Regions from separate parts of the Planctobacterium sp. AWM4_229 genome, predicted to be linked through region 2. Evidence: predicted binding sites of a transcription regulator. Region 2 holds the regulator's gene; the other holds the start of a gene.
What was found. Region 2 encodes FliA, which starts transcription of late flagellar genes. Its sites were predicted from a motif close to CTAAAGNTNNNNNNNNNNNNGCCGATA; they were not measured.
Positions count from the first base shown of each region.

Region 1 (8,792 bases), on a different contig from region 2:
CACGTTGAATACCGTATTTTTAAATGGCACCTTTATGCCTCTGGAAGAAGCGCGAATTTCTCCGCTGGATAGAGGCTTTTTATTTGGGGAAGGGCTTTATGAAGTGCTGCCTAGTTATGGCAACCGTATGATTGCCTGGCAGTGGCATAAAGAGCGATTAACCCAGGGTCTTAAAGCGCTGGATATAAATTTACAGTACGACTGGCAACAACTGCAGGGTTTCTGTCAGCAATTGACCCAATATAATCCTGAGCCTGATCAGGGCATTTATATTCATATTACGCGTGGTGCAGAAGAAAAACGTTTTCATGGTTGGCATAACAATGCCGAACCCACCATATTTATGATGACCTTTCCAATTCCAGCGCTGACAAAACCTGATTTTGAGCAGTGTAAAGCACTCCGGTTGGGGCTTGATCAGGATCGCCGTTGGCGCAATTGCCATATTAAATCGACATCCTTATTGGGCAACGTGCTGCATTTTCAAACCGCTCAGCAAGAGGGCTTAAACGAAGTGTTATTGCTAGGAGATGATGGCACCGTTACAGAGGCCAGCACCAGCAACGTTTTTATTTGTAAGGATAAGAAGGTGCTCACCCCCCCTTTGAGTTCGGCATTGTTACCTGGTATTACGCGCCGTATCGTCATGGATATTTTGGAACGTCATTCTGCATTGACCTTGCAAGAATCCGTAGTAACGCAAGAAATGCTGTTTGCTGCTGATGAAGTTTGGCTTACCAGCTCCACAAAGGGGGTGGTACCGGTTGTGGAAATCGCAGGCAAAGCCATTGCGGATGGCAAACCAGGCAAACATTGGTTTGATACTGCCAGTTTGTATTTTCAACATCGCTTTGATTATTGAGGAAGCATAGTTATGTCTCGCCCTGCTGCAATGATCATTAATCTGGATGCACTGCGTCACAACTTATCAATTGCTAAGCGTTGTAGTCCCCTGAGTAAAATCGTCGCAGTTTTAAAAGCCAATGCCTATGGTCATGGTGCTGTAGAGGTGGCATTTGCCATTCAGGATCATGTGGAGATGTTTGCTGTTTCCAGTATTGAGGAAGCGATGCAGTTGCGAGAAGCGGGTTTAACCCGGCCTGTCTTGTTACTGGAAGGTTGTTTCAGTGCCAGCGAATTGAACCTGGCCTCAAAACATGATTTTTCAGTGGTGTTTCACAGTGAATATCAAATCAACGCACTTGAAAAACAAGCACTGGACAAGCCTTTGTCGGCCTGGTTAAAAATCGATACAGGTATGCATCGTTTGGGGATCTACGCGAGTTCTGGATTGCGTTTGTATCAACGCTTGAAGGACTCGGATAAAACCCAAGATGTGGTTACTTTAATGACGCACATGGCCAGTGCGGATTTACTTACTGAACCTTATACAGAGCAACAGCTAACGGAGTTTAAACAGGTTAAAAAAGCTATCATTGCAAATGGTGAGCAGCAAATTTCCACCAGCATCGGCAATTCAGGAACCATTTTAGGATGGCCTCAGGGACGTAGTGATTATGTTCGTCCGGGTATAATGCTTTATGGTTTATCGCCATTTAATGAAGCGCACCCAGACGCAGATAAACTGCGTCCGGTAATGACGTTACAATCAAAAATTATCGCAATTCGCAATATTGATGCCGGCGAGCGAGTAGGCTATGGCAGTACCTGGCAAGCACAAAAACCATCCAGAGTGGCCACTGTGGCTATTGGTTATGGAGATGGTTACCCGCGCAATGCCAAAAGTGGCACGCCTGTAATGGTAAGAGACAAACGCGCTTATCTTGCGGGTAGGGTGTCCATGGATATGCTTAGTATCGATATCACTCATATTCCCGAAGTTCGCATTGGTGATACCGTCACTTTGTGGGGAGAGTCATTAAGTGCCAACGAAGTGGCAGGCTGGGCGGATACTATTGGCTATGAGCTTGTTACCCGCATGCCCTTGAGAGTTCCCAAAACCTATTTGCTTTCAGAGTCGGGACAATAAAAAAGCCAACTTAATGAAGTTGGCTTTCACAACTGTGTTTGCAGTGTCTTCTGATTAGTGATCACACTTTTCGTTAACACATCTTCCGTATAAGTACAGGCTGTGGTTAGTTAGTCTGATACCGTGACTTTCGGCAATTTCATTTTGACGAGTTTCAATAACTTCATCCTCAAATTCGATGACCTTGCCACAGTCCAGGCAAACTAGATGATCGTGGTGGTTCTTGTCGCTGATCTCAAATACTGATTTGCCACCTTCAAAATGGTGACGGTCCAAAATGCCAGCATCATCGAACTGGTTGAGTACGCGATACACCGTAGCCAAACCGATATCTTCACCTTGCTCTAACAGGATTTTGTACACATCTTCAGCGCTAATGTGTTGATTTTTAGGTTCTTTCAGAATTTCCAGAATCTTCAGGCGGGGCAGCGTGACTTTCAGGCCCGCTTTCTTTAGTTCTTGATTTTGATCCATGTGATTGGCTTATAAATCTCAATTTGACGACATTATAAGTGACTTGCACAAGATTAAAAGGGGGGTATTCAGAATAAAAATATTGGCTATTTGTTAAAAACAAGTTAACTGGTTGTACCACAAGGCGCTATACTGCGCTAGAATTAAGTGAGTATGCTTGGAAAATCATAGATTTAAAGTCAGGGTGCTGACCCCAATTTTTACGCTGACTTTAGAAATTAAGGCTATAGTGAATATGGCCGATATGATACCTAAGCGATTGACTGCCAATTAGAAAAATAATGAGGCAACTAAAATTATGCGTTTTACAGTAGTAGCAAAAACGATTCTCGGATTCATATTGCTGGGATTCGTGTTGTTCATCACTAATGTGATGTCTTATGTTGGTCTGTCTGATATCAGAGAGTCTTCTGAGTCTGTTATCAATGAAAAAATGCCGCTGCAAAGTCAGGTATTAAAAATTCAGACCCAGCTATTAAACCTCGGTAAAGCCTCGTTGCGCGGTTATTACATGGATAACCTGTCTGCACTCAATACCAATAAGAGTGAATTTGATAATCTGCTGAGTGAATTTGAAGGCACACTGCGCTCCCTTGAACAAATGTCTATCGAGGCTAATCAACGCCAGTATTTGAGTGAAGGAAAACGCTCTGTAGAACTGTATTTACAAAACGCCAAAACCATGTACCTGGAAAGGCAGTCTTACCTCAATCAGCGCAATAGTATCACTAGCTTTATGGATAAAGTATCGTTAGCCGTAGATGATACCAGTGCCCCCTTATTAGATTTAGCCTACATGCCCGGTGCGGATACCGATGATGATCTCAAAAGTCTGGCGGGAGCAGGCAATAACATCGATACCTTGCTAATTACCTTGTTAAACTCCACCACCGAACTCGTTGCCACCGAAGATGCGAAAGTATCCGGAGATATCGTCAGTAGCATGGAATTTTCCATGAGCAACATCGAAGAAGCGGATCAGTTTGTGACGCGTTTGGCTGAATCGGTGGAGACCGATGGCTTAGTGGATGATTACAAAGAGCAACTAAGCAAATTGAAGCCATTAATTTTTGGTAGTAACGGTGTCGTTGGTATGCATCAGTATAAGCTGGATAAGCTGGCTTCAGCTCGTCAAGCCAATACGGCTGCTGACTCGTATGTGGACCAAGCGCTTGAAAGCTTTAAAACTCTGTTTGATAAGGTTAATGACAGCACCTTAGATGGTCAAAATGAAATCCTGAATATTATTGAAACCAATATTGCTATTGGCGTGGTCATTATGCTGTTAGGCACTGGACTGGCGGTGGGCACAGGAATTGTAGTGTACAAGAGCATTTCCGGGCCTATTAGTCGTATCTCTCGTAGCCTCAAAGTGATCAGCTCTGGCGATCTAACGCATAAAGCCGACGCTTCCAGCAACTGCGAGTTCGGTGATTTGTCAAAACAAGTGAACTTGTTATCAGATAACTTGCACGAGTTGGTAGTGCATATACTGGAACAGCAAGAAGGCTTGAATGCTGCCACCGCGCAAACCGTGGAGTTGGGCCATCAGGCGCTGGAAAAAGTGGATAAGCAACGCGAAGAAATTCACCTCACAGCGGAAAGTACTGCGCTGGTAAGAAACAGCAGCCAAAATAATGTTGAGCAAATACGCCATGGTATGGATAAACTCAACGACGTTGCTCAGCAATCTAATCAGGCAAGTGATTTGGCCGCTGAAGGGGAAAAACAAATCCAACAACAGGCGACGCAGGCCGATTATTCGCGCGAAGTGATCTCTAATCTTGCAGAAAATAGCCGCAACATCGGTGGTATTTTGGATGTGATTAAAAGTATTGCCGAACAAACCAATTTACTGGCATTGAATGCCGCTATTGAAGCGGCCAGAGCGGGAGAGCAAGGGCGAGGCTTTGCGGTTGTGGCTGATGAAGTACGCACATTAGCCACCAAAACTCAAAATTCCACCCAGGAAATTGAAACCATGATCGGCAGTTTACAATCAGATGCCGACAAAGCAGTACGCACCATCGAAGAAGGTAAAGCGTTATCCGATAAGAGTGTTGAGATGATCCGAGAAGTTAACACCAAGGTGTCGCAAATCACCGAGATCATCGAAGAGCTGTCGGATGTAAACAATCGCATTGTAAAAGACTCGGGTGAGCAGGACAGGGTGCTTAACGATGTATCCAAACGACTCAATACCATAGTGGATTTGGCAGATAACAGTGCTGCTTTAACTGAGCAATCTAATACGGCTACCGATGAAGTCAATTGCCTGATGGCGCAACTAAAAGAAGCGGTCACTAAGTTTAAGGTTTAAACCTAATTGGGTAGAAAAGAGAAAGGGAGCTGCTGCTCCCTTTTTTACAAAAAATCTTAAACACCTGTTAGAGAACAGAAATCGGGGCGCTTTCTGTTGGTTCGACTTCAGTCGGAAAATATATAATCATTTTAGAAATACATCCCCATCTATACTATTTATAAATGCTCAATGGTATAGAGCCGTAAGCAGCGATTAGTTAACAAGAGACTTTTATCAGGCGCACAGCGTTTTGCCGTCATGGTTTTTGGTTGCCTTTATTCGCTTTGTGCTTTGTAGCCTGGTCGATTTCTTTTAGCATACTTTGAAATTCGCTTTGCCAGGTTTTCATTTCTTCAGCCACAATTTCATTCACCTCCTCAATGAACTCTTTGCACATCTGCAGTCCTTGTAGCAACTGCTCCTTATTGAGATTTTTATCATCGCGCTCGGCGCGCCAAATTTGCCAGCTAAACTGAAAACTCTGCAATAGATTTTTAATTTTCATCTCGGTAGTTAAAAAACGCATCCAGGCAGAGGAAAAACCAAAAAAGCGATCCAACAAAATACAAGTGGCAGCAAGCGCCAGAGCCACTGACGCCCATACCGGATTGATACATTCAGGGTAGATGCTGGCAAGCAATGGAATTATTGCCACCCCAGATGTCAGTAGGATTGCTGTTAGTCGGGTGGTGCGAGCGCCAATGCGTTTACTGGCCTTGCGATCCAGATACCAAGCAATGGCTTTGTTCGCTTCAGTGCAAACATGCAGATAAAACACCTCTAACGAGGCATCCCGGTTGGCTTCATCCCACTTTAATTCTGGTAGCGGATTGTTTTTAAGATCTTTTTTCGGATCAAAACCCTCAAGGTCGGGCGATTCAGTTGTTGAGTTATTCGTGCTTGCCATGTTGTTATTTCTTCGCCTAAATGCGTTCCCATTTTTGTATGTATTCATCCAGTCCCTTGTAAGCATGACTCAGTTGCTCCCGACGTTCTATGGGATCATGAGGTGCTACATCTGGTACAGAAGTGAGCCTAAAAGTGATTTCTATTTAGTAACAAGGTAAGGTTTTGAAGGGGAAATAGCAACTAGCAAAATAGCAGAGATAAAAATTGAAATGGATGTGAGTTTTTATCGCTGGCTGTGGTAATCAGGCAATAAAAAAGGGAGCTGCTGCTCCCTTTATCTAAAACTTTCGTTATTTATGCCAGTTCAGACAAGCACATCTCTTCAAAGATCTGTTTAGACCAGGCTTTGACTCGCTCTTCGGTGAGTTCTGGTTGGCGATCTTCATCAATTCCTAAACCTACAAAGTGGTTATCATCTACCATGCCCTTGGAAGCTTCGAAGTCGTAACCTTCAGAAGACCAATGCCCTACAATAATGGCCCCTTTGGTTTCAACGATCTCACGTACCATGCCCATGGCATCCAGGAAGTATTCGGCATAGTCTTCTTGATCACCACAACCAAAGATACCCACAAGCTTATCGTTAAAATCAATCTCTTCTAATTCCGGGAAAAAGTCATCCCAGTCGCATTGGGCTTCACCGTAGTACCAGGTGGGAATACCAAACAGCAGAAAATCGTACTTTTCGATATCTTCTTTGGTGCTTTTGGCGATGTCATGAATATCAATGATATCCCTACCAATTTCTTTCTGAATCATTTTGGCCACGTGTTCCGTGTTACCAGTGTCACTACCGAAAAATAGTCCGACGATTGCCATTAGTTTTACATCTCGCTTCTAAGAATGCTGCCTGAGTTAATCAGACGGGTTACAACTATAAACTTTATTGACCTGGATTTATCAGGCACTGAAAAATACTTGAATGACGCCTTTGGCCAAAAAGCCCACGCAGCCAAAAAACAATACTGAGTACACTACGATACGACCGCCCATAGGGATCTCGTTTTTCTTCAGTACGTCGTGTACGGCAAAGCCCATTAACAGGAACAAACCACTAAGTGCCAAATACATAATAATGGCTTCTATTTGTTCGTAATATTCACTTAGCATGGGTATTTTTGTTTCGACATCTCAATTTGGCGCGCACTATAGCACAGGCTGCTTTTGTTGTTAATTGGCCTGCCAACTTTCATTGATGTCAATCAACATAATTGGCGTCATTGGCTTTCTTCTAAGAAACGCGACACGATCCCGGCAAATACGACAGGCTTTTCAGCGTGTAGCCAATGACCGACCCCGTTCATAATGCGTGCTTCCGCTATGGGAAACAGGGCACTGATGGCGGGCTGATGTTCTCGGGTGATGTAGTCGCTATTACCACCTTTGATAAACAAGGTGCGCCCTGCATAGTTGTTATCCGAGGTGATGGCTTGTGACAACAGATGATAATCTCGGATCAATAATTCCAGATTGAAGCGCCAACCGAATTGGCCATTTTCCTGCTTTACCAGGCTCTTCAACAAAAACTGACGCACGTCGGCTTCCAGAACAAACTCTGCCATGGCTTTGTCAGCTTCCTGGCGGCTGCTGATTTCCTCGGGCTTAAAACTTTGCAAGGCGTTGAACACGTTTTGGTGTCTGGGAGAGTAGGCAACTGGAGCAATATCAGCCACTACCAGATTTTTTACCAACGCTGGATATTGTAGCGCAATCTGCATGGCCACTTTTCCGCCTAACGAGTGCCCTAAGAGATTGACCTGCGGCAAGTCAATTGATTTTAAGGTTTCAACTACGCTATCAGCATATAAGGAGAAACTAAATTGTTCGGTTTTCGCAGAGCGGCCATGGTCTGGCAAATCTATGCTGATTATCTGGTATTCATCTTCCAACTGGCGGGCAATGACTCCCAGGTTTTCAAGGCTGCCGAACAAACCATGCAGTAGTACGATGGGTTCACCCTGGCCTTTTATCTCGTAATTTAAAATCATAATGTTTTTATCAGGTCTTATCTCTGAAATTTCATTGAAATGTGTGGTTAATAGGTTAATTTAACAAGTACAAAAATATTGGTATATGCTACTAACGGATAGTTTGTCGGCATTTAAGCCAAAATTCAGTGTCTGTAGTCGAGGTTATCGACCAGATACTAATTTCCCTGCAACTTGAGCGTGTTGACCTTTGCTGTACGAAATTTGTTCTATATATAAGCGCTTTAATCGCGGAACAGTCCTACAGGCCTAGTGGTGCTAAGTCAAAGGACTGTGACAAAGAGTAAAGCGCTTATATGACGAACCCTCCGGGCAGCGCCTGTGTGCAATTTATTCTGTGTTGAATGCTTTTGATTTGGAACCACCAGACCTTCAAGCATTCGCCTTGTCTAAATTGCACACAGACTGCTGCAAAATTGTACCGCAAAGGTTAACACGCTCTGGAGTTTCATCTATTTTTTTAAAACAGGATATTTTGATATGGCACTTCACCCAGAGGCCGGCAAACCGGCATCCAGAGATCAATTGGTCAATGTTCCCCGCTTAATGAGCAGTTATTATAGTGCTCACCCTGATATCACCGATGCCACACAAATGGTGTCCTTCGGCACTTCGGGTCATAGGGGTAGTTCGCTAAGTGCAACCTTCACTGAAACCCATATTGCAGCCATTAGCCAGGCACTGGCAGAGTTTCGAAAGAATCAGGGCACAAGTGGTCCGATGTTCATTGGTATGGATACTCATGCACTATCTGAAGCCGCCTTTGTTACAGCGGTTGAGGTACTAGTGGCCAATGGGGTAACCGTTGTGGCGCAACAGGGCAGGGGTTATACCCCAACTCCAGTTATTTCTCACGCTATTTTGTGTTTTAACGAGGGCAAAGTCTCCGGACTTGGAGATGGTATTGTGATCACGCCATCGCACAATCCACCAGAGGACGGAGGATTTAAATACAATCCACCTAATGGCGGCCCGGCGGATAGCGATGTAACCGATATTATTCAAGCGCGCGCCAATCAGATAATTGAGGCGGGAAGTAAAGATGTTAAGCGAGTATCTTTTCAGCAGGCACTCAATAGTGAATATTATTCTGAGCAGGATTTTAAACAAAATTATATTGAGCAATTAG
Region 1 covers NZ_JBSWWX010000001.1:275,955-284,746, reverse strand. Annotated here, with positions in the region: gene ACXAGP_RS01250 (aminotransferase class IV) at 5-862, shown strand; gene alr (alanine racemase) at 875-1,990, shown strand; gene fur (ferric iron uptake transcriptional regulator) at 2,045-2,464, opposite strand; gene ACXAGP_RS01235 (HAMP domain-containing methyl-accepting chemotaxis protein) at 2,763-4,784, shown strand; gene ACXAGP_RS01230 (SLATT domain-containing protein) at 5,023-5,673, opposite strand; gene fldA (flavodoxin FldA) at 5,970-6,494, opposite strand; gene ACXAGP_RS01220 (DUF2788 domain-containing protein) at 6,576-6,785, opposite strand; gene ACXAGP_RS01215 (alpha/beta fold hydrolase) at 6,893-7,663, opposite strand; gene pgm (phosphoglucomutase (alpha-D-glucose-1,6-bisphosphate-dependent)) at 8,144-8,792, shown strand, end outside.
Region 1: ACXAGP_RS01235 (HAMP domain-containing methyl-accepting chemotaxis protein) is a predicted target of FliA. The motif match lies at 2,683-2,709, and genes of this name have one in related genera.

Region 2 (8,792 bases):
CGACCTGAAATATCCGAGATCTCGGTTTTGGTGGAAAAGCCAGGAGCAAATATCAAATTAAAGGCTTCGACGTCCGACATTCTTGCTGCCGCATCAGCATCCAATACACCACGACTGATGGCGATTTCTTTCAGCTTTTCAGCATCCATACCTTTACCATCATCATCGATGGTCAGCAGGATATGATCACCTTCTTGCGAAGCAGCAAGTGTTACCGTTCCCTTGGCTGGTTTACCCGCGGCAACACGATCGTCCGGCATCTCAATACCATGATCCACCGAGTTTCTCACCAAGTGAACAAGAGGATCTGCCAAAGCCTCTACAAGGTTTTTATCGAGATCAGTCTCTTCACCTTTAAGCTCGAGCGCAATGTCTTTTTTCAAGCTTCGTGCTAAATCACGCACTACGCGAGGAAAGCGCCCAAATACCTTTTTAATAGGTTGCATGCGGGTTTTCATCACCGCACCTTGCAAATCACCTGTTACCACATCCAGATTAGCAATCGCCTTGGACATGTTTTCGTCATTCAGGTTTATTCCCAAACTCAACAAGCGATTACGTACCAATACTAATTCACCCACCATATTCATGATCTGGTCAAGTCGCTTGGTATCTACGCGTACTGTGGTTTCGGCAGGTGGCGCTGCAGCCGCCGCTTTTTTGTCATCTTTTTTGGGTTCAGCTTTAGCAGACGCAGGCGCTGCTTTGGGTGCCGGAGCAGGTGCCGCCTTTGGCGCGGGGGCTGGCGCCGCTTTAGGTGCAGGGGCTGGTGCAGCCTTAGGTGCCGGGGCTGGGGCTGCTTTGGGTGCCGGGGCAGGTTCTGCTGTGGCGGCTTTGCCCGGTCCTTGACCTGAACCGTGTAATTGATCTAGAAGCGCCTCAAACTCTTCATCAGTGATATCTTCGTCGTCACCTGTTGCCGCGGCCGAGGGAGCAGGTGCAGGTGCTGGCGCAGGAGCTGGTGCTGCATCTGCTTCTCCTGCAAATTTACCCTTGCCGTGTAACTGATCCAGCAGAGCTTCAAATTCCTCATCGGTGATATCTTCGTCACCACCCGCAGAGGATGCTGCTGGGGCTGACGGCGCAGGAGCGCTTTCTGCCTTACCGGGAGCGCCTCCTGAACCATGCAACTCATCGAGAAGTTGCTCAAATTCGTCTTCGGAAATTTCATCGATTCCGCCATCATCTGACGAGGTAATACTATCGGCATCAAAGTCAAAGAATTCGTCATCATCGTCATCAGATGCGGCCGGAGCAGGTGCAGGTTCTGGAGCGGCTTCTTCTGGTGCCGATGCTAAGGTGGCGTTTGCTGGCGCTTCATCAGCGGTTTCGGGCTGACTTAAACGGTGTAAGGTATCCAATAAAGCCTGATCAGCAGCTTGTAATGGCTCTCGCGCCTTAACCAGCTCAAACATCTCTACAACCACATCAGTGGCTTGTAATATGACGTCCATGAGTTCTGGGGTTAAGCTACGTTGGCCGTTACGCATCATATCAAATACGTTTTCAGCACCGTGACAGATGTCAACAAGCTCGGTTAATGACAGGAACCCGGCACCGCCTTTAACCGTGTGATAGCCCCTGAAAATTGCATTAAGCAAGTCAGAATCTTCAGGATTATTTTCCAGATCAACGAGTTGCTCTTGTAATTGTTCCAGAATTTCTCCGGCTTCCACCAGGAAGTCCTGAAGTATATCCTCGTCAACATCAAACGACATGCATTAACTCCACATTAAAAACCTAAGCTTGAAAGCAAATCATCAACGTCATCTTGTCCCTGGACAACATCGTCTCTGTTTTCGGCATCAATGATTGGCCCTTCTGCTTCACTGGCTCCCACTTTTTTGGGTTTGCTGGTTTCGTCCACAACCTTTTTCAATTCAGATTCTGGTTCACCGAACACAGTAAGCATGTTAACCAAGCTATCTTCAACTTCTTTAACCAGTTGAATTACTCTACGTATCACCTGGCCTGTTAGATCCTGATAGCCCTGCGCCATTAGAACCTCAGTTAATAAATCGTTCAATTGCGAAGAATCTTTACTGGCTTGTTCCAAAAAACTGTCAAGTTCGTGACATAGAGACTTAAATTCCCCTAATTCAAGTTGACGTGTCATCAACTTTTTCCACTCAGGGAGGATGTGACCAATACTGCTATTAATTTTTTCTGCGATTGGCATACTGGACTCAACGGCATCCATCGTGCGATTGGCCGCTTGCTCAGTGGTTTCGATCACATAATTCAGGCGAGTCTGTGCATCGGGAATATCTTCATTAGCAAGATCCACAATCCTCGAATCAATATTGAAGGTGTTCAATGAATCATGAAGTTGTCTGGTTAGCTTCCCGACTTCGGCAAACAACTCCATAGAATCCTGTATTTTACTGGCTTCTAGTAGTGCTCTTGCCGCTTCATTGTCCCCTTGCTCCAGGAACGCCACAAGTTGTTTGGCATCCTCAAGAGATATGGGAGAGCTCTTATCATTAGTCATTTCAGCTCCTTTTAACTATCAGGACTGTCCTGAACTAACCAAGACGCTCAAAAATTTTGTCGAGCTTTTCTTTCAGTGTGGCGGCGGTAAAAGGTTTAACTACGTAACCATTTACACCGGCTTGCGCAGCCGCGACTATCTGTTCTTTTTTGGCTTCAGCAGTAACCATCAACACTGGGGTGTGCTTAAGCTTGTCGTCGGCTCTGATTGCGCGAAGCAAATCAATACCTTGCATGCCTGGCATATTCCAGTCAGTTACTACAAAATCAAAATCACCTTGTTGTAACATCGGTAGAGCGGTACTACCGTCATCAGCTTCCTGAACGTTGGTAAAACCAAGGTCTTTCAACAAGTTTTTGATTATTCGTCTCATTGTAGAAAAGTCATCAACAACGAGAATTTTCATGTTTTTATCCAAAACTGCCTCCAGTGAGGATTCGATCAAATTTTATTATTATACGCTATCCAGCTTGCCATGCCTGCATTCTGGACTTTAATCTTAGCATAGCCTGACTATGAATTTGACTCACCCTGGATTCGCTTACATCCAGTACTTCGCCAATTTCTCTTAGATTCAGTTCTTCATCATAGTACAGAGACAATACAATTGCCTCTCGTTCCGGTAAAGTCGTTATTGCATTGGCTAACGCTTTTTGAAAAGACCCTTCCATCAAGTCATCAAAAGGGGTGTTTTCCCCCTTATTTTTGTCCGTCGTCAGGACATCCTCAGTAACGCCTAAATCTTCGATACCAATGATTTTTCCAGCATTTACCTCTGATAACATTTGGTGATAATCAGCCAGAGAAACTTGCATTTTTTCAGCGACATCGACATCTTTCGCATCGCCACCGGTTTCCCGCTCCACCTCAGAAATCGCCTCAGCGATGGCTCTACCATTTTTGTGCACGGAGCGCGGAGTCCAGTCACCTTTGCGGATCTCATCTAGCATCGCACCGCGAATTCGGATACCCGCAAAAGTTTCAAAACTAGCGCCTTTGCTGCCATCAAAATTACGGGAAGCCTCCAGCAAACCAATCATGCCTGCCTGAATAAGATCTTCCACCAAGACACTGGCTGGTAGGCGGGCCATAAGATGGTGTGCAATACGCTTTACAAGTGGGGCGTGCTTTTCTACCAGCAGCCTTTTATCATCGTGTTGTTTGTAAGCGTTTGCTTTACTGTTCACCCTTGGATACTCGCTGCCTGTCTATTCACTAGTTGTTCAATAAAGAATTCCAGATGGCCACCGGGTTGAGCGGGTATCGGCCACCCAAGCGCTTGTTTGGCTAATTGAGTGATGGCCAGCGCAGCAGGTGAGCCGGGGAATACGTCAACAATGGCTTTTTGCTTGCGTACGGCTTTGCGAATATTCTCATCGTAAGGTACGGTTGCCACCAACTCCAAAGCGACATCAAGAAATCTATTGGTGACTTTCGACAGTTTTGCAAATAACTCTTGTCCCTCTCGAGGACTGCGTACCATATTAGAAACCACTTTGAATTTAAATACACCGTGGTCGCGGTTGAGTATTTTCATGAGGGCATAAGCGTCGGTTAGTGAGGTAGGTTCGTTACACACCACCAACATAACGTCCTGCGATGCTCTGCAGAAGCTAAGCACCATATCAGAGATGCCAGCCGCGGTATCCACTAACAAAACGTCAAGGGGAATCTTAAGTTCACTAAAAGCTCGGATAAGACCAGCGTGCTCTGTCGGTGACAGTTCCGCCATATTTTTAGTACCGGATGTGGCCGGAGCGATCAATATGCCGTGGGGGCCTTCGATAAGAATATCTTCAAGGCTACATTCTCCAGCAAGCACGTGAGAAATGTTTTTACCCACCCGCAGTCCTAGCATGACATCGACATTCGCCAAGCCTAAGTCCGCGTCCAGCACCAAGACCTTTTTACCTAATTTGGCCATGGCAATCGCCGTATTTAAGGTTACATTGGTTTTACCAACACCCCCTTTACCACCGGTAACAGCAATTACTTTTGTTAAATTATTTCGGCTCATTTTTCTTAAACTACTCGCCTGGTCTTCAATCATACTGCCACTGCTGAATGAACTGTTTTCTTCTTCGCAGTATGCGGTAAATCGTATTTCTTATAAAGCTTTGCAGCTAAAGAAACTATATACTTCGCATCCGCTATTTTTATATCTTCTGGAACCTTTTGTCCATCGGTCAAATAGGCCACCGGTAATCTTTCTTGTATCGCGACGCTTATCGCTTCACCTAAAGAGAAGCATTCATCAATTTTGGTAAAGATACAACCTTGAACCGGCATTTTATTATAAATACGCAAAGTATGTTCCATAACATGTCTTTGAGTATTTGCCTGCAACACCATGTACATTTTGATATTAGCACAAGATGTTTCGTTTAAGGTATCTAACTGTTTGATTAATCGCGTATCTCTTTGTCCAAATCCGGCGGTATCAATCAATACTAACCTTTTATTCCTAAATTGGTATAAAACGTCTGACAACTCTTGCGCGTTTGCCGCTTTTTTAACCGAGCAGCCAATTATTTTACCGTAAGTCGCTAGTTGCTCAAATGCAGCAATTCGATAACTATCAATAGTCACTAATGCTACCTGGTCGGCACCATAACGTTTAGCATACTGCGCCGCTAATTTTGCAATCGTTGTGGTTTTTCCCGTACCAGTTGGTCCCAAGAAGGCCATCACACCACTTTGAGTCAGAATATCGTTACGGGTGGTCTTAAGTCTATTAGCCAAAAGTTTTAGAATGAATAACCAGGCTTCTCGCTCATTGGCACTCTCAGGCGCATAAGATACGACGTCTTCAGCAAGCTCGGAACAAACCCCCATGGCTTCAAGTCGATCAACTAAATAGGATTGAAGTGGGTGCCCTCTGCGTTGCTCTTGCTTCAATAAGCCTCCTACCTGAAACTGCAGCACATTTCTCAATGAGCGCAACTCTTCCTGAATGGATTGAATAGCCTTGTCACCGTTTTGTAGTCCAGCTGATGCAGCAGGTTTTGCGACTGTGGTTTGTACTTCCGGCTCAGGTGCCGTTTTAGAGGCACTGGCTATAGCAGGCGCTTTCTCCACATTACTTTGAGCACCCTTTTTGGAATAGGTTGTTGACTCTGTCTCTGCTGAAAAGTTGCCTGCACCTTGCTTTTCCAGCAATTCTTTCAGGCTATCAGCGCCAGAATCCCCAATAACTTCACTCAACGTTGGTGTACCGTTACCCGTGGGCTTTTTCAGGGATGGTATAGCTATCGCAGCATCAAACTTTTCTGCGGGCTTTTTAACGGGTTCGTTGTCATAAGCGGCAACTATTTCTACGCCATCTGCCACTTTTTTATTTGACATGATTACGGCATCACCGCCCAATTCAGCTTTAACCTCGTTTAAAGCCTCATGCATGGTTTTTGCAAAGAATCGTCTGATTTTCATCTCATCACCTCAGGTATTGGTGCTCTGTTATTGTCCTATAGCACTGACAATTTTTATTTGTTTGTCGTCAGGAACTTCTTGATAAGAGACTACATGCAAACCCTGTACCACATGTTTTAGGAATCTTGAAAGTACTGGTCTTAACATTCCGGACGTCAATAAAACGGCTGGCTCTCCAGCCATCTCTTGTTGCTGTGAAGCCTGATTCAAAGAATTCTGTAAGTTCTCTGCCAGGCCAGGTTCTATACCGGCTCCATCCTGGCCACCCGCCTGTAAAGACTGATGTAACATCTGCTCAAGTTCAGGTGAAAGTGTGATCACAGGGATTTCTTTCGCACCGCCATTTATTTCCTGGATAATCAGACGTTTTAAGGCGATTCTTACTGCAGAAACTAAAACGTCAGGATCTTGACTCTTAACACCATACTCCGAAAGCGTCTGGATTATGGTGCGCATATCGCGGATCGGCACCCCTTCATAGAGCAAGGTCTGCAGGACTTTAACCACTGTACTGAGCGGTAAAATGTCTGGCACCAACCCTTCAACCAGTTTGGGATTAGATTTGGCCAACATATCCAATAGCTGTTGCACTTCTTCATAACCGAGTAACTGATAGGCATTATTCGTTAATAACTGACTTAAGTGCGTTGCCACCACAGTTGCAGCGTCAACAACCGTATAACCCAATGTTTGAGCGTGCTCACGTTGCGAGGGTTTAATCCAGAGCGCGTCCAGGCCGAATGCCGGATCTTTGGTTTTGGTGCCATTTAAATTGCCAAATACCTGTCCGGGGTTGATGGCCATCTCTTCATCGTGATGAATATCAGCTTCGCCAACGTTCACCCCCATCATGGAAATCGTGTAGTTGTTCGGTGTCAGGTCGAGATTATCCCGGATATGCACTGGCGGAATCAAAAACCCTAGTTCCTGAGAAAGCTTCTTACGCACCCCCTTGATACGCGTCAAGAGTTCGCCACCTTGTGATTTATCCACCAATGGGATCAGGCGATAGCCCACTTCCAATCCTATGGTATCTACCTGTTGCACATCATCCCAACCTAACTCTTTAACCTCAGTCGGTTGCGGTGCTACATCCGACTTTTTCTCGATAGTTTTGGGTTTTTCTGCTTCTTTTTTGGCGCGATACTGCTGATAAAAGGCGTAGCCGCCAATGCCGAAACTGAATCCAAGAAATGCCAAGTGTGGCATGCCAGGCACAATGCCCATAACAAACAAAATACCTGCAGTAACATAGAGTGCACGCGGATCACCCAGCTGAGAGGATAGCTCACTACCCATTTCCTGGGTTTCATTTTCACGAGTTACGATAATCGCCGTGGCGACCGATAGCAAAAGGCTGGGGATTTGTGCTACCAGACCATCACCAATAGTCAGCAGTGTATAAATCTCAATGGCATCACCAAACCCCAGATCATGCTGGATCATGCCGATAAACAAACCACCAACAATGTTGATAAGCATGATAAACAAACCAGCGATGGCGTCGCCTTTAACAAATTTTGACGCACCATCCATAGAACCATAAAAGTCAGCTTCCGCGGTAATTTCTTCGCGACGCTTTCGCGCTTCATCGGAATCAATATATCCGGCATTCAAGTCGGCATCGATTGCCATCTGCTTACCAGGCATAGCATCCAAGGTAAAGCGAGCACTTACTTCCGATATTCTACCCGCACCTGCGGTTACGACTTTAAAGTTAATGATCAGCAGTATGGCAAACACCACAATACCAACTGCAAAGTTGCCACCGATAACCACTTCACCAAAGGCTTCGATTACTTTCCCTGCGGCGTCCCCACCTTCGTGACCTTCTAGTAAAACGACACGAGTAGAAGCAATGTTTAAGGCCAGTCGTAGTACCGTGGCAATCAATAACACCAATGGGAATATGCCAAAGTCCACCGGTTTTTGTGTGAACACACACACCAGAATAACAATGAGTGAGAGCGCAATATTGAAGCTGAATAACACATCCAACAGAAAAGCGGGCATGGGCAGAATGACCATGCCCATGATCGCCAATAGCACCATGGGAGTGCCTAAACCTGTGGTGATCTCTTTTAATTTATTTTGGTCGATGCGGTTAAAGTAAGTGGCAACTGACATATCTACATGTTAATTATTTGACGGAACTGCAGGAGTTCAGCAATTAACAGGCCAACATGCGCACTAAACCGCAAAAAACGCTTAGTGGCGTAACTCTGGGGGTATAGGTAAGTCTTTAGCCAGCGGCTTAGGACGATGTCCGCGGCCCGTTTTAAACCGTTTTAATTGGTAGACGTAAGCCAACACTTGCGCCACGGCCTGGAATAGTTTTTCCGGGATCTCTTCATCGATTTCCGTTGTATAGTAAATTGCACGGGTTAAGGCTGGAGAAGCCAACAAAGGCACATCATTACCTTCAGCAATTTTTCGGATGTGCATGGCTAATTCATCTGCCCCTTTCGCCACAACATAGGGGGCGCGATTTCCCTCCTGATCGTATTTGAGGGCTACTGAATAGTGAGTCGGGTTGGTCACCACGACGTCGGCTTTAGGTACTTCCTGCATCATTCTTCTGGCAGCGGCCTGATATTGCAAGCGTCTAATCCGCCCTTTAACCTGCGGGTCACCTTCAGCATTTTTGCGTTCGTCCTTAACCTCTTGCTTACTCATTTTCATTTGCTCATTGTGAGTATAACTTTGGTAGGGAATATCAATAGCGGCGATAGGAATAAGGGCACAGCAGATAATAATAAAAGTCCAGCCAATCAGCTCCATGGCGTGAAACAGACTGCCAGGAAAAAGCTCCTGATCCAGGTGCAAGGCTTCTTCCATGTAAAAAGCCAACATAAAATAAGTGACTACCGCA
Region 2 covers NZ_JBSWWX010000005.1:69,355-78,146, reverse strand. Annotated here, with positions in the region: gene ACXAGP_RS12040 (chemotaxis protein CheA) at 1-1,718, opposite strand, end outside; gene ACXAGP_RS12035 (protein phosphatase CheZ) at 1,733-2,491, opposite strand; gene cheY (chemotaxis response regulator CheY) at 2,526-2,909, opposite strand; gene ACXAGP_RS12025 (RNA polymerase sigma factor FliA) at 2,953-3,678, opposite strand; gene ACXAGP_RS12020 (MinD/ParA family protein) at 3,675-4,541, opposite strand; gene flhF (flagellar biosynthesis protein FlhF) at 4,538-5,920, opposite strand; gene flhA (flagellar biosynthesis protein FlhA) at 5,948-8,047, opposite strand; gene flhB (flagellar biosynthesis protein FlhB) at 8,129-8,792, opposite strand, start outside.